3 regions of the Geobacillus sp. LYN3 genome follow, and region 2 is predicted to be linked to each of the others. Evidence: riboswitches for the same ligand, from Rfam matches in the RefSeq annotation. Region 2 holds a riboswitch; each other region holds the start of a gene.

The links. A riboswitch is a leader RNA that binds a small molecule or an ion and turns the genes downstream of it on or off. The one in region 2 is predicted to bind cobalamin.
Region 1: it holds a riboswitch for cobalamin, as region 2 does, so the genes downstream of both, DCC82_RS05380 (ribonucleoside-diphosphate reductase subunit alpha) here and DCC82_RS09400 ((2Fe-2S) ferredoxin domain-containing protein) in region 2, are expected to answer to the same signal.
Region 3: it holds a riboswitch for cobalamin, as region 2 does, so the genes downstream of both, DCC82_RS12155 (ABC transporter substrate-binding protein) here and DCC82_RS09400 ((2Fe-2S) ferredoxin domain-containing protein) in region 2, are expected to answer to the same signal.

What each region holds. Positions count from the first base shown of each region.
Region 1 covers NZ_QCWL01000001.1:1,025,516-1,030,909, forward strand. The annotation lists gene DCC82_RS05375 (ribonucleotide-diphosphate reductase subunit beta) at 1-447, opposite strand, end outside; gene DCC82_RS05380 (ribonucleoside-diphosphate reductase subunit alpha) at 467-2,752, opposite strand; cobalamin riboswitch at 2,877-3,074, opposite strand; gene DCC82_RS05385 (carbon starvation CstA family protein) at 3,372-5,394, shown strand, end outside.
Region 2 covers NZ_QCWL01000001.1:1,810,409-1,815,802, forward strand. The annotation lists gene DCC82_RS09385 (DNA topoisomerase III) at 1-305, shown strand, start outside; tRNA gene DCC82_RS09390 (tRNA-Gln) at 634-705, shown strand; gene rraA (ribonuclease E activity regulator RraA) at 808-1,302, shown strand; cobalamin riboswitch at 1,352-1,543, shown strand; gene DCC82_RS09400 ((2Fe-2S) ferredoxin domain-containing protein) at 1,669-2,067, shown strand; gene DCC82_RS09405 (energy-coupling factor ABC transporter permease) at 2,064-2,804, shown strand; gene DCC82_RS09410 (energy-coupling factor ABC transporter substrate-binding protein) at 2,806-3,090, shown strand; gene cbiQ (cobalt ECF transporter T component CbiQ) at 3,087-3,803, shown strand; gene DCC82_RS09420 (energy-coupling factor ABC transporter ATP-binding protein) at 3,821-4,666, shown strand; gene cobJ (precorrin-3B C(17)-methyltransferase) at 4,735-5,394, shown strand, end outside.
Region 3 covers NZ_QCWL01000001.1:2,322,747-2,328,140, forward strand. The annotation lists gene DCC82_RS12150 (FecCD family ABC transporter permease) at 1-1,016, opposite strand, end outside; gene DCC82_RS12155 (ABC transporter substrate-binding protein) at 982-1,938, opposite strand; cobalamin riboswitch at 2,068-2,282, opposite strand; gene DCC82_RS12160 (PH domain-containing protein) at 2,413-3,027, opposite strand; gene DCC82_RS12170 (DUF7916 family protein) at 3,411-4,328, opposite strand; gene nagE (N-acetylglucosamine-specific PTS transporter subunit IIBC) at 4,423-5,394, opposite strand, start outside.

The DNA.
Region 1 (5,394 bases), 780 kb from region 2:
TTCGTTTCGCCAAAACTCAAACACTTCGTCCTGTTTGCTTTTTGGCACGAGGCTTGAAAGAACATAAGAATATGAATGATTATGAATGACTTCTTGCTGCGCGAGCATAATCATCAGCGCGTTAATGCTCGAATCAGTGATATAATTGGCGACTCTTCCGGCGTAATCTGTTTGAATGCTGTCAAGCAACGCTAAAAGCCCAATGATTTTCAAAAACGCGTCTTGTTCGCGTTCAGTTAAATTCGGAAATTGTTTGACGTCTTGGGACATATTGATCTCAAACGGCGTCCAAAAGTTTGCCAGCATTCGTTTATATTTGGCGTACGCCCAAGGATAGGCGATATCATCCCAATTTAGGACGTTTGAGCTTTTGCCGTTAATGATTCTTGTAGAGCGGTTTGGTGCTTCTGGGTCCATGATGATCCGCTTCGTTAATGGATGTGCCATGTTTTATTCCCCCTTGGCATTAACTTGCGCATGATTCACATTCATCGATCGTGCTGGAAGTAGAACGGACGTAATACGTTGTTTTTAGTCCTGACTTCCATGCGGTGAGATGAAGATCTAAAAGCTCTTTTGCTTTGATGGTGTTCAACACGTAAAAATTAAACGAAATCGCTTGGTCGATATGGCGTTGGCGCGCCGCATTTTGCTTAATGCTCCAATGCTGGTCAATATGGTAAGCTGATTTATAGTACCACGTTGTTTCGGCGTTTAAATCGGGCACGGTAACTGGAATTTTGTAATCTTTCTTTTCTTCGGCGTACACTTTTAAAAAGATCGGATCGATACTGGCGGTGCTGCCGGCGATAATCGACGTCGAAGCATTTGGCGCGATCGCCATCACATAGCCGTTGCGCATGCCGTGTTTGGCGACTTGTTCTTTGAGTGCATCCCAGTCAAATTCTTCGGTGCGATGATATCCGCGCTTGTCGAAATAAGCGCCCGTCTGCCAGTCAGATCCCGGAAACGCTGGATAGCTTCCTTTTTCTTTCGCGAGCTCCATACTCGCTTGGATCGCTAAGTAGGCAATTTTTTCGTACAGCTTGTCCGCGTATTCAACTGCTTCGTCTGATTCCCAGCGAATGCCTTTTAACGCAAGCAAATGATGCCAGCCGAACGTGCCAAGTCCGACGGCGCGATATTTTTGATTGGTGAATTTCGCTTGTAATACCGGGATATTATTTAAATCAATGACGTTATCGAGCATGCGCATTTGGATCGGGATGAGCCGCTCGAGTACATCGTCGGTGACGGCACGGGCAAGATTGATGGAAGACAAATTGCAAACAACGAAATCGCCCGGGATTTTTTCAATGATAATCTTTCCATCTTTCGTATATTGCTTTTCCATGACGGTCGGGCTTTGGTTTTGCGCAATTTCCGTGCAAAGGTTGCTGCAGTAAATCATGCCGAGATGCGCGTTCGGGTTTTTCCGGTTCACTTCATCGCGGTAAAACATAAATGGTGTGCCGGATTCTAATTGGCTGCGCATAATGCTTTTCATTATTTCGATCGCCGGCACTTTTTCTTTCGAAAGACGCTCCTCTTGAACGCATTGCCAATATTTTTCGCGAAAGCTTCCGCTGCCCTTTTCTTCGTCATAAAAATCTTCCAAACTAAATCCCATCACTTTGCGCACTTCATGCGGGTCAAACAAGTACCAATCGCCGCGTTTTTCGACTTGCTCCATAAATAAATCAGGAATGCAGACGCCGGTAAATAAATCGTGCGTTCTCATCCGCTCATCGCCGTTGTTTAATTTCGCATCCAAAAAAGCGAAAATGTCTTTATGCCAGACGTCTAAATAGACGGAAATCGCACCTTTTCGCTGCCCTAATTGGTCAACGCTGACGGCGGTGTTATTAAGCTGCTTCATCCATGGAATAACGCCGGACGAAACGCCTTTAAACCCCCTGATATCGCTGCCTCGGCTTCTGATTTTGCCGAGATAGACGCCGATTCCGCCGCCGGATTTGGAAAGGTTGGCGATATCGGTGTTGCTGTCGTAAATCCCTTGCAAGCTGTCATCGACCGTGTCGATAAAGCAGCTTGACAGTTGTCCGTAGCTTTTTCCGGCATTTGCTAATGTCGGCGTGGCGACGGTCATATATAAGTTGCTTAGCGCCCAATACGCTTCTTGAATGAGCGCAAAACGGCGATGTTTCGGTTCTTTCGCCATTAACGTCATTGCGATGATAAGGAAGCGCTCCTGCGGCAGTTCGTACAAGTTGCGGTCGTAGTCGCGGGCGAGGTAGCGGTCCGCGAGCGTGCGAAGGCCGATATATGTAAACAACTTATCTTTATCTGGATCAATAAGTTTTCCAAGCTCATTGATTTCTTCTTTTGAGTAATCATCAAGAAGAGAACGATCGTACACGCCTTTAGAAACAAGCGTTGTAATCAACTCGTACAAGCTGCCGTAGCGTTGTTTTGCGTCATATCCACGTTGTTTTGCCGCTTCTTTGTATAGCTTTTGCAAATAGATGTGAGCACAGACAAACGTCCATTCTGGTTCTGCCTCACTAATATAGGAAAGACCTTCAAGTATTAAGTAATTCGTGATTTGTTCCGCAGAAAGTGTATCTTTGCTTTCGATGATGCGGATGATGCGCTCCATATAGTCATCTGTCTGTAGATGCGGGTAGTCTTTTGTTATATTGCGGATAAAGGAAATGAGTCGTTCGCGCGAAAACGGTTTAGTTTGCCCGTTTTCTGAAGTAATAATGATAGTGTTCGCCTGTAGTTCCATCAGTTTCTCCTCCTTGTTTCCATAAAAAAATCCACTCGGGTCGAGTGGACGAAACGACAGTATAAAAAGGGCAAGAGAAGCCCTTTCCAACCATCGTTTCATCTTCTCGCTCCCCGGAGAACATGAAACGCAAACAAGCAAGGCAGGTCTCCTGACTCGTGCTTCTTCCTACTTTGGATCCTTCCCGTATGTGCGCCCGAGCGAGCTTTCACATACAGTGGATGTTCCATTTCGTCCACACATACAGTTGCGGGGGCAGTTCTGGATTCTCACCAGATTCCCTATTAAGTCCGGATGGACACCATTGCTTGCGGTTTTTATACTATATTTAGTTGTTTTATGAGTTTATAACACAATATATAGTGTTGTTGCTGTTGGTACAAGCATATAATAAAACGATAGAAAATTCAACTATTTTTTGTAAGGACATGAAAACTAATAATAAAACAGTTATCCAAAATTCAACAAATTAATATTAGGCAGGAATGTTCAGAGTAAAAAAAGATATGGTGATAAAACGACTATAAAAATATTTATCCTTATAATATTTAGAAAATATTCTTTGAATTTTTCAGAATAGTTAATATAATATTATTAAAACAACAAAGGGGGAAAAGACGTGAAAGGATTAAAATCGGCCTTGCTTTGGGGGCTTATTTCCGCTCTTGGGGCGGCAGGGTTTGCCGTTCTTGCATTGAACCGCGGCGAGACGGTAAATGCGATTTGGCTGATTGTCGCGGCTGTCTGTACGTATGCGGTAGCGTATCGGTTTTATAGTAAATTTATCGCTCGCAAAGTATTTGAACTTGATGACAGTCGCAAAACGCCTGCGGAAGTGTTTAATGATGGAAAAGATTATGTGCCGACAAACAAATGGGTATTATTCGGCCATCATTTTGCGGCGATCGCTGGCGCCGGACCGCTTGTCGGACCGATTTTAGCAGCGCAAATGGGATATTTGCCAGGGACGATTTGGATTATTGTCGGCGTTGTGTTAGCGGGCGCGGTTCAAGATTTTATCATTTTGTTCGCGTCGATGCGCCGTGACGGCAAGTCGCTCGGTGAAATGATCAAGGAAGAAATTGGCCCTGTAACAGGATTTATCGCGATGCTTGGAATTTTAGGAATCATGATTATTTTATTAGCTGTTTTAGCATTGGTAGTAGTAAAAGCGCTTGTAGGAAGCCCTTGGGGAATGTTTACTATTGCCGCAACGATTCCAATTGCGATTTTGATGGGAGTTTACATGCGCTTTATTCGTCCAGGGCGTGTGGCGGAAGCGTCATTAATGGGATTTATTCTGCTTCTTGTTTCTCTTGTCGCTGGACAGTATGTGGCGGAGCATCCGACACTAGCGAAAATGTTTACGATGAAAGGCGAAACGATCGCCATTTTAATGATTGCTTATGGCTTTGTCGCTTCGGCATTGCCGGTATGGTTATTGCTTGCGCCGCGTGACTATTTGAGCACGTTCTTAAAAATCGGTACGATTGTTGGTTTAGCGTTAGGAATTTTAGTGGTTGCACCTGATTTACAAATGCCGGCGTTAACGAAATTTGTGGATGGCACTGGTCCTGTGTTTGCTGGTAACTTATTCCCATTCTTATTTATTACGATTGCTTGCGGTGCGGTGTCTGGATTCCATGCACTCGTTTCGTCTGGTACAACGCCAAAAATGATTGAGATAGAGAGCCATGCCCGCCCGATCGGCTATGGAGCCATGTTAATGGAATCGTTCGTGGCAGTGATGGCAATGGTTGCTGCGTGTATATTAACTCCTGGAGCATATTTCGCGATTAATAGTCCAGCTGCTGTAATTGGGCAGGATGTTGTGCAAGCAGCAAAAGTCGTATCTTCATGGGGATTTACCATTACGCCTGACATGCTGACGGAACTTGCCAAAGATGTCGGTGAGCAAACGATTTTATCGCGGACTGGCGGAGCGCCGACACTAGCGATCGGAATGGCTGTCATCCTTTCCAATGTGATCGGCGGAAAAGCATTAATGGCGTTTTGGTATCATTTCGCGATTTTATTTGAAGCGCTCTTTATTTTAACGACGATCGATGCAGGCACACGCGTTGGGCGTTTTATGATTCAAGATATTATGGGCACTTTCTACAAACCGCTTGGCAAAACGGATTCGCTAGTTTCCAATATTATCGCGACTACATTATGTGTATTAGCTTGGGGCTATTTCTTATATCAAGGAGTAGTCGATCCTCTGGGTGGCATTAATACATTATGGCCGCTTTTCGGCATCGCAAACCAAATGCTGGCAGGAATTGCGCTCTTATTTGGAACGACGGTTTTATTCAAAATGGGCAAAAAAGCTTACGTTTGGGTGACATTGGTCCCAACGACATGGCTTTTAGTGGTAACGATGACAGCAGGATTCCAAAAGCTGTTCCATAGCGATCCAAAAATCGGTTTTCTATCGCATGCTAATGTATTTAAAGATGCATTAAATCAAGGAAAAATTTTAGCACCTGCAGCCAACGAGGCACAAATGCGCCAAATTATTATGAACGACTACATTGATGCAACACTATGTGCGATCTTCATGCTTGTTGTGCTTGCGATGTTGATTTCGTCGGTCAATATGTGGATAAAAGTGTTACAAAACAAACACGTACCGTTGA
Region 2 (5,394 bases):
TTCAGCGCACCACATCGAAAGCGACGTTAGGAAAACCAGTTGGCACATGCAAATTATGCGGCGGAATGGTCATTGACAAAGGCGAGTTTTATGGCTGCGCCAATTATGCCAAGACGAAATGCTCATTTACGATTTCAAAAAGAATTCTTGGCAAAACGATTTCGCAAGCCAATGTAAAAAAGCTTTTGCAGCATGGGAAAACGAACGTCATCAAAGGGTTTAAAAAAGGAGAGAAAACGTTTGATGCAGCGTTAATGTGGGATGAAAAGGAGAAAAAAATAGTGTTTTCGTTTCCGAAAAAATAATCTCCTTTCTCATGTTGAGGGGGAGATTATTTTTTTCATCACTAGAAAATGGCAATTAGCATATTTACGAATAGATCTAAAAATTGTACGATTACACTTGTAAGGGAAATTTTTTTGAGTAACAGTAATTATATTACGTAAACAAAAGAAGGGATAACCATGGATAAACAATTTGAAAAAAGGATTTTGCCCATACTGAAATGAGTAAAAACGGAGAAGAAAAAGCGGATGAAAATTAGATGTTTTTATACATAGAGACAAAAACTTCTGGATATACTACAAATGTACAAATCATCTCATAAACAGTTTGGCAAGAACATGATAATATTGGGCTATAGCCAAGCGGTAAGGCAACGGACTTTGACTCCGTGATGCGCTGGTTCGAATCCAGCTAGCCCAGTCTCTAACAGGCAAGCAATGTCGCTTGCCTGTTTTTTTGTTGAAAAAGAAGGAGTTTTGACAAAGGATGTCAAATATAAGACATGGCAAGGAGGAGATTGTGATGAAAACAGCTGATTTATGCGATGAATTTTTGAGCGAATTGCAAGTATGCCAGCTGCCGATGCAATCTTACGGCGGCAAAGCGGAATTTTCCGGACCGATCGCGACGGTCGATGTATTTGAAGATAATGTGCTCGTTCGTGAGGCGCTCGAAACTGTTCCAGCGGGCACCGTATTGGTCGTAGACGGAAAAGGTTCGCGAAATTGCGCGCTGCTCGGAGACCGTCTTGCCCAGATCGCTTGTGAGCGCGGGCTTGCCGGGGTGATTATTCACGGATGCATTCGCGATTCCGCAGAAATCGCCAATATGCCGCTTGGGGTGATGGCGATTGGCACTTGCCCGGTGAAAAGCAAAAAAGAAGGAAAGGGAAAACGGGACGTTGCGCTCGAATTTGGCGGCGTTCGTTGGGAGCCAGGCGCCTATGTGTACGCTGATCAAGACGGGATTGTATTGGCGAAAACGGACTTATTGAAAAAAGTGGTTGACGATGTTTGAAAATTTGTACTACTATGAATAACAGAAATGTTCTTTGAAAAATCGACATTATATGCCAAACAAATAAGGTGCCTTTCTCATTAGAGAATAGGCTTAAAAGGGAAGTACGGTGAAAATCCGTCACGGTACCCGCCACTGTGATGGGGAGCTTTGTTGCATCATGTCACTGAAGGAAACTTCGGGAAGGCGCAATAAAGCGATGATCCTAAGTCAGGAGACTTGCCTTATTTGTTCGGACGGATACCTACGGGATTATAGGTAGACGTGCGGGAGAATGGTATACTTTTTTTGCTATATTTGTATGCATTTTTCTGCACCTCTGCGTATAGAGGTGCTTTTTATTTTGCAAAAAAGGAGAGACTCAACATGACAACATGGAACTTAATCGGAATGAAACATCATGTGCTGATTTGCAATGGAGGCAGCTGCATGCGTAAAGGGGGAGAAGAAGTAACGCTTGCCATCCGCGAAGAAATCGCGATGCTGGAGTTAGATGGCATTGTACATACGACGCGGACTCGCTGCAATGGCCGTTGCCAAGACGCGTGTGTAGTCATCGTTTACCCTGAAGGCGTATGGTACAACGGTGTGACGCCGGAAAAAGCAAGGGAGCTTGTGCGAAGGCATTTGCGAGATGGGGAATGGTTGGAAGAAACGATAACGTACCGTTATGAAGAGAAGCAAGGATTGATGATGTCAAAACAATCAAACGCCCCTCTAGGAATCTCGAAATTATGTAAAGCAACGGGAGGAACGAAAGCATGAAAAAATGGAAAGTCGCCCTTTTCCTTTGCGGTTTAGTCGTCTATTTTACGTTTACCGGCAGCACATCGGCATTTGCGATGCATATTATGGAAGGATTTTTGCCAGTTGGATGGGTGATTTTTTGGTGGCTAGTGTTTTTGCCGTTTTTTATCATCGGTATGCGTTCACTAATTCGGATTACACGCGAGCATCCGGAACTAAAGCTGCTCATTGCGCTGTCGGGGGCATTTACGTTTGTGCTGTCCGCCTTAAAAATTCCATCCGTTACTGGGAGCAGCTCACATCCAACGGGGGTGGGGCTCGGTGCGGTGCTGTTTGGTCCATGGACGATGGTGGTGATGGGCAGCATCGTATTGCTGTTTCAAGCGTTATTGCTGGCACATGGTGGATTGACGACATTAGGGGCGAATGCCGTGTCCATGGCGGTCATTGGCCCGATTGTGGCGTACGGTATTTATCGTTTCGGGAAAAAGTGGAATATACCGAGGCGCTGGACGATTTTTTTCGCTGCATTTTTCTCTGATTTGGCCACATATGTTGTCACCTCATTGCAATTAGCGCTGGCGTTCCCGGATGCGACAGGTGGGGTTTTCGCTTCGTTTGCCAAATTTGCCGGCATTTTTGCTGTTACGCAAATACCACTGGCGATTACAGAAGGGCTGCTTACGGTCGTCGTTTGGAATTTCTTATCCACTTACAGCAGCCAGGAACTAAACCAGTTAGAGAGGGGAGTGTAATATGAAGAGAAGTCTTTTTCTTCTTGCTATTGCTGTTTTACTGGTAGTAGCGCCGTTATTGTTCATTCATCACTCTGATTTTGGCGGCACGGATGGCCAGGCGGAAAAAATGATTCAGAAGCTCGCTCCTCATTATCAACCTTGGATGGAAACCATATTTGAGCCGCCAGGCGGAGAGGTGGAAACGTTGCTGTTTTCTGTGCAGGCGGCAATCGGTGCCGGAATTATTGGCTACATTATCGGTGTCTATAAAGGCCGGGCGAACCGAAAAGAGGAAACAAAATGATCCGGCAGTTTGACACCATTGCTTACAATAACCGCCTGCGGACAATACGTCCCGAACAAAAAGTGATATTTGCGTTCATATTATTAATGATGGCCATGATAGGTAGTTGGAAAATGCAAATAATGATGACGATTTGGCTTGCCGCATGGATTATCGGGTATGCGCGTGTTTCGTGGAAAGTTTACGCCAAAACACTCGGAGTCGTGGCATTGTTTCTGATGGTCAGTTTTCCAGCTTTGCTTGTTTCCATTGACAGTTCTTTTCATGTTTCTATTGATCGTTCGCAAATTTTCATCGCAATGTCTTTGCTCTCTCGTTCGGTCGCGGCATGGTCTTGCTTATTTTTCCTCTTGGTGACTACCCCGTTTCCAGAGATATTGTATGTGCTCAAACGAATGAAAGTACCATCCATTATCATTGAGTTGTTGTTTTTTATGTATCGGTTTGTATTTGTTTTCGAGAAAGCAGCAGAAGAGCTATACGTAGCAATGAAAGCAAGAAATGGAGGAAATCATTGGCGGCATGGCGGGATGTTGGTGTTCCAGCTTTTTCAGAAAATATGGCATTCCTATGAAGCGTTGCGCCTTGCTTTATGGGCGCGCGGAGTTTCCAATGAAATTGTCTATGTTCATATGGAAACATACAACGAAAAAAACAAACGTTATCTGTGGGAAGCAGCCATCGGCATAAGTTTGCTTCTATGGCTTGGATGATAGGAGGGCGGCAGAAGATGCTGAAAATGGATGAAGTATATTATACGTATCCGAATGGACCATGTGTGTTGAAAGGATTAAGCCTTCATGTTCCCAGTGGAAAAAAATGCGCACTCATCGGTCATAATGGATGCGGCAAGACAACGTTATTTTTACATGCGAACGGGCTGTTGCGGCCCGACTCTGGCGACATCTATTGGAATGGAGAGAAGATGGATTATCGGCGTCCAACCTTGCAAAAATGGCGGAAAGAGGTCGGCATCGTTTTTCAAAATCCGGAACACCAGCTTGTGGCGCCATTGGTACGTGATGAACTGGCGTTTGGCCTGCACCATTTAGGAATGAAAAAAAGTGAGATGGACGAGCTCATGGAAAAAGCGCTGGACGAGTTTGGATTACGTTCATGGTTGGACAAGCCCGTTCATCATTTAAGTCTCGGTCAAAAAAAATGGCTGACGCTTGCCGCCGTAATGGTGATGAATCCGAAATTATTAGTGCTCGATGAGCCGACGGCATATTTAGACCGCCTGCAAATCGAGAGGTTTGTCGAGAAGATCAACGATATTCATCGAGCTGGCACGACAGTTTTGATCGCTACTCATGATTTTGATTTTGTCTTAGAGTGGGCAGATATCGTGTTTGTCATGCATGACGGACAAATTGTCATGCAAGGATCACCGCAAGACGTATTTGCTAGGCAGCATCAATTGCAAAAATGGCATCTTGGTGTTCCGCTGCTTGCTTCTGTATGGAAAACGTTGTTTCCACACGAGATGCGCATCCCGCGGAATGTGGAAGAAATGAAACAATGGATGAGAATGAATGAGCATACAAGCCTCTATATTAGTGAAAAAGTGATATAGTGTTCAAGTTTTTTCGACAAATGAGCCCAGTTAACATGGACAAGGAAGATGGAAATTGAGGTGAGACAATGAAAGGAAAATTGCTGATTGTCGGATTTGGCCCAGGCAGCAAGGAACATATGACAAAGCGAGCGCGGGAAGCGATTGAAGAAAGCGATATTATTATCGGTTATAAAACATACATTGACCTAGTTGCGGATTTAATTGGCAATAAACAAGTGATTAGTACTGGAATGACGGAAGAAGTAAGCCGCGCTCAAGAGGCGGTGAAATGGGCGGAACGCGGAAAAACGGTCGCCGTCATTTCAAGCGGGGACGCGGGCGTGTACGGAATGGCAGGGCTTGTGTATGAGGTGCTCATTGAAAAAGGCTGGACGCGAGAAAGCGATATCGAGGTGGAAGTCATCCCAGGCATTTCTGCCATTAACTCGTGTGCCGCTCTTTTAGGTGCGCCGATTATGCATGATGCGTGCACCATTAGCTTAAGCGATCACCTAACGCCGTGGGCGCTTATTGAAAAGCGCATTGAAGCGGCGGCCGCTGCCGATTTTGTCATCGCTCTATATAATCCGAAAAGCGGACGACGCACGCGTCAAATTGTCGAAGCGCAGCGTATTCTTTTGCGTTATCGCTCGCCAAATACTCCGGTCGGATTAGTGAAAAGCGCTTATCGCGCGCGGCAACATATCGTATTGACGGATTTAGCGCATATGCTCGATTACGATATC
Region 3 (5,394 bases), 510 kb from region 2:
GCAAATAAAGGTGCGCCAATCAATGAGGTAATTACGCCGATTGGCAATTCTCTCGGCGAAATAATCGTACGCGCCAATAAATCAGTAAGAACGAGAAAGGCACCGCCATACAATAGGGAAAGCGGCAACAGAAGACGATGGTTCGGACCACAGACGAGGCGAACCATATGTGGAACGACCAATCCGACAAAACCGATCGTTCCGGAAACAGACACCGCCGCGCCGGTTAGCAGCGAAGCACCGGTTAAAATCATCACTTTTCGCTTCAACACATCGACCCCGATATGCATAGCGGCCGACTCCCCAAACGCAAAAGCGTTCAGTTCGCGCGCATTAAAAAGCAGCATGATCACTCCGATGAGAAAAAACGGAAGCATCATCATCGTATATTTCCAGCCGCGCATCGCTACGCTCCCCATCAGCCATGCAATAATTTGCCGCAATTCTTCTCCAGTTAGTGCAATCATTAAGGAAATAAGCGCGCTGAAAAACGCCCCGAACATAATTCCAACTAGGATGATGGTCTCTACAGACATTTTTCGCTCCACCGCTCGTGTAAATAAAAGAACAAGCACGAGCGTCACAAGGCCAAATATAATGCTGACAATAGGAAGCGTAAATGTACCAAATAACGGCAATTGAATACCGAAGAAAATGACAAAAACAGCACCAACGGAAGCACCTGACGACACGCCGAGCGTATACGGATCGGCAAGCGCATTTTTTAACAGCCCTTGAAACGCAGCTCCCGCGACCGCCAGCGACGCCCCGACAAGAAACGCGAGCACAACGCGTGGAAGGCGGATCGCCATCACGATTTGCACGAGATCATCGGGAACATCGCCGGGCAACGGCAACCCAAACGAGATCGAAAAAATAATCTTGATAATAATAGAAAAGGGAATCGATAGAGAACCTATCGATATCCCCAGCAAGAGCGAAGTAATAACGACCGTTATTGCAACTGCATACATCCATATATTACTTAAAAATATCCGGGTAAATTGTTTTTGCAAGTTCCTCTACTCCTTCGATCAAACGTGGACCTGGACGGCTTACTAAGTCTGTATTTACATCATACACCCGTTTGTTTTTCACCGCCGGGACATCTTTCCAAGCAGGACGGTCCAACACTTGCTTCGCTCCGCCGTATGTTGTAATAATGACATCCGGCTTGTACGCGACCGCTTTTTCTTCCGTAACCATCGGCCACCCTTCTAAATCACCGGCGACATTTTTCGCGGAGATCGCCTGGAGCATCTCATCAATAAACGTTCCTTTTCCAGCAGTATAAATTTCTGGAGCTGGTGATATTTCGACCCATACTTTTGCTTGATCTTCCTCTTTAATTTGCTTTGCTTTTTCTTTTATAGCTTCTAATTTTGTTTTCATATTTTGGATGATTTCTTGTGCTTTGTCCGCAGTTCCTGTCGCTTTTCCAACTAATTCGATCGAATGATAGACATCATCAAACGTTTTCGCATCATTGACAACCAATACAGTAATGCCTGCATCTTTTAATTGCTGAAGACCATCTTTCGAATTATGTGCACTAGACGCATGGGCAAGCACTAAATCTGGCTTCAACGAAATGACTTTCTCTACATTAAACTCCATGCCGCCTATTTTTTCCTTATTTTTTACATCTTCCGGATAGTTGTCAAAATCGCTTACACCGACGATTTTCTCTCCCAATCCCAGCGCATAGGCGATTTCTGTGTTGCTTGGAATTAAGGAAACGATTTTTTTCGGCTCAGACTGTATCGTTACATCCTCGCCTAATCCATCTTTTACCGTTACCGGAAACGCCGCTTGTTCCGTTTTCGGTTCTTCTTTTTTTGCAGGCTCTTTGCTTGCGTTCTCTCCATTACATCCAAACAAGAAGCCAAATGTAAGGATGAATACGAGCAACATGACATACTGTTTCCATTTTTTCATTTTTTGTTCCCCCTTCTTTATGTAAAATAAAAAAACTCATTCCTAACTCGGAATGAGCGAGAAACGGCAATATGTATACACGAAGGCAGCCACCGTTGCCGTTTCCTCATCTCACCCCCCGAAGATAGGAAACTATAAGCGAACAAGGCAGGTCTACTGACTCATGCTTCATCCTACTCTGAACCTTCCCATACGGCAAACGGCGCTTGCCATTCCACCGTACAGTGGCGATTTCATTTCGTCAGCATTTACAGTTGCGGGGACAGTTCTGGACTTTCACCAGATTCCCTATTAAGCCATTAGGAGCGAATCGCTCCATTCGGCACCTTGCCGCTATTGTATAAAATTGTCGAACAATTGACAGTTATAATATTAAAGGAAGAAAGATCGTTTGGCAATAAAAAATTCAAAGTTTCATTGTTTTCAATTCATTAAAACCCCCGAACTTTTAGCGATTCGGAGGTTACAATGCAATTAATTATTAATATACCGTTCAAACACAAAGCCGAAGTCTTTCACCGTATATTTTGTTTTCGCGTCAACGAGCCATTGAAACGCAAGTTCATTCACCGCTTTGAAATCGGCAACGAAATTATTTGTGTCACTTTTCACTTGCCCGAATACGTTTGCCGTCAATTCCAAACTTTTATGCGCGTACTCGAGCTTCGTTTTGTTTTCATGGCAAAGCTCAGAGATGGCGAGCAGCGATTTATATAAATCTTTTAGTTCTTCTAAATGCTTTTTATGGACGTCAATCGAATAGGCATGGGCGCCGATTTTAAACTTAATCTCCACATCTAAATCGACCGTGCCTGCCGTTTCGAGCGACACATCGGAAATCGTATGTTTGTAATAATCATAGCGGCGCAATACGCGTTTTTTGCTTGTTGCGCTCGTGCCATCCAAATGAATAAGCGCTTTATTGGTAAAGCAATACTCATCCGACTTCGATTTAATTAAGAAATAAATCTTTTCCCCGTCTTCATGCATCACGTAATCATCGGCATCGACTTTATCATAGTTTTCCGGTTTAATAACCGAGCCGATATCGCTTAATCCAAGCACATCGGCAGCGACTTTTCCAAACATCGTGCAGCTCCTCTCCTTATTTAAAAAATGGTAATTACTTTTATTGTATCATGAGTAAACGGAATATCCCTAAAATTTTTTCTATTTTTTGAAGAATAGTGAAACTTCTCATGCTATAATAAACGCATCACTAGTTGGAAAGGATAGATGCCTTATGTTTCGCATTCGTCCAACTTGTTCTGTTTGCAACAAAACAATTGAAAAAAATGAACCGATTTATGTTCATATGAGATATCCGGCATACAGAGGAATAGTAGAAATCAAGGCATTCCTCCAACAGGAAGGCAAAATCATTTGCGAAGATTGCTTCCAACAAAAAATGAAGAAGGAATAATCATCCTTCTTCGTAACAGCTCTATCATGACACAATCAATATATGTTCACTATCTCAATGGCGATCTTGCCATGCGAATATACGTATGGCGTTTGCCACGAATGGCAATCGAATACGTCATAATGTTTTCCGGAATGGCGATGCCATGATAACCGGCGTCTCCGATATGATACAGGTCGGCTCCTGCCATTTTGCTTGCGAGCGCGATTTGGCGGATCGTATGTTCATCCGCTCCTTCCTGGCTTGTGCCGATCGTAAGCATAACGAGCGCGCCATGTTCGTGGGCAACCTGAACTAGCTTTTCCGTTTTTTCTAAGGTCACACCTTGTACAGTTCCTGGCGCCGGCATAAGAACTACATCAGCTCCGGCACGAATAAAACGCATAACGATTTCTTCGGATACAATGCTAGCTCCCGTTTCGCCGGCCACTCCAGCTGCGTGCATTTTCCCAGCGATAATGAGACCGTCTTCTCTAAAAACGGCACGTGCGGTTTCGATCGCGCGGATAATTTCATTATTTGTCACACCTGTTTTCGGATTTCCGGTTAGGCAGATAAAATCGAAACCTAGACGTTTTGCTTCTTGCAGTGATTCTTCTGTTGCCATCCTTCCTTTTGGAAGAGAAGCAAGACTCTCTAACTGCCTCGCGTTCGGGTCAACAGGCTCCAAATTGACGCCAATTGGACGCCCCGTTAACTGCTTCAGACGCTTCACCATTTGATGTGGCTCCTTCGTATCCAACCCGTTTACCAGCGGCCGGAATACATCAAACATGTTCAATAGAATTAAATCCGCGCCAAACGCCGCGGCCAATTCCGCATTCGTCACCGCCGGATAAAGCGGGGCAACAGAGCTGATTACTTCTGCAACGATCGTTCTTCCTTCCGCTGCCCGAATCGATTGTTTCAGCTCTTTTCCGTTCATACGGCAAAAATCCGAGGCGCTGCAGTCTAGCAACCGCTTCATTGGCAAATCCCCCCTTGATCTATCACATCTCTATGAAAATAGACATTCCAGCTCTTTTCCACTAACGAAAAGAGCTGGAACGCTTTCCTCCTGGTTATAGCTTTTTCAGTTCGTTGGCGACAAACTCGACATCCGTGCCGACAACGACCTGCACATCCGTTTGATTGAGGCGGATGACCCCTTTTGCGCCTAAACGTTTCAGTTCGTCCTCATTGACTTTCGACATGTCTTTTACTTTTAAGCGCAGGCGGGTCACACAGTTGTCGATCTGGGTGAGGTTATCTTTACCGCCCAGCGCTTCCATATACTGTACCGCAACGTCTTTGTAGCCGCCCGATGACGCTGCGCCGCTTGCCGTGAATTCGCCTTCGATTTCTTCACGGCCAGGCGTTTTTAAATCTAATTTGACAATCAAGAAATAGAACACAACGAAATAAACGACGGCATAGATAATTCCTTGCACGATTAATAGATACGGTTTTTGCGCAATTCCATAGTTTAAGAAAAAGTCAATCGCGCCGGCCGAGAAAGTAAACCCGTGATGAATATCGAGCATCGTCGCAATCGCCATCGAAAGCCCCGTTAATACGGCGTGAGCGACATAAAGCAATGGCGATAAAAACATAAACAAAAACTCAATCGGTTCGGTAATTCCCGTTAAAAAGGCAGTCAGCGCCACGCTAATGAGCGCACCGGATACTTCTTTGCGCCGCTCTTTTTTCGCTGCGGCAATCATGGCGAGCGCTGCGGCTGGAAGACCAAACATCATAATCGGGAAAAATCCCGCCATGAAAATTCCGGCATCCGGGTCACCCGCGAAGAACCGCCATAAATCCCCTGTTTTTCCATTGTACTCGCCAAACACAAACCATACGAAGCTATTTAAGACGTGATGCAAGCCAACCGGAATGAGCAACCGGTTCAAAAAGCCGAAAACGCCTACCCCAATCGCGCCGGCGCCGACAATCCATTTGCCGACCGCGTTAATGCCGTCCTGAATCGGCGGCCATACATATCCGAAAACAAGTGCCAATATAAGCATGACAAACGAGGTCACAATTGGAAC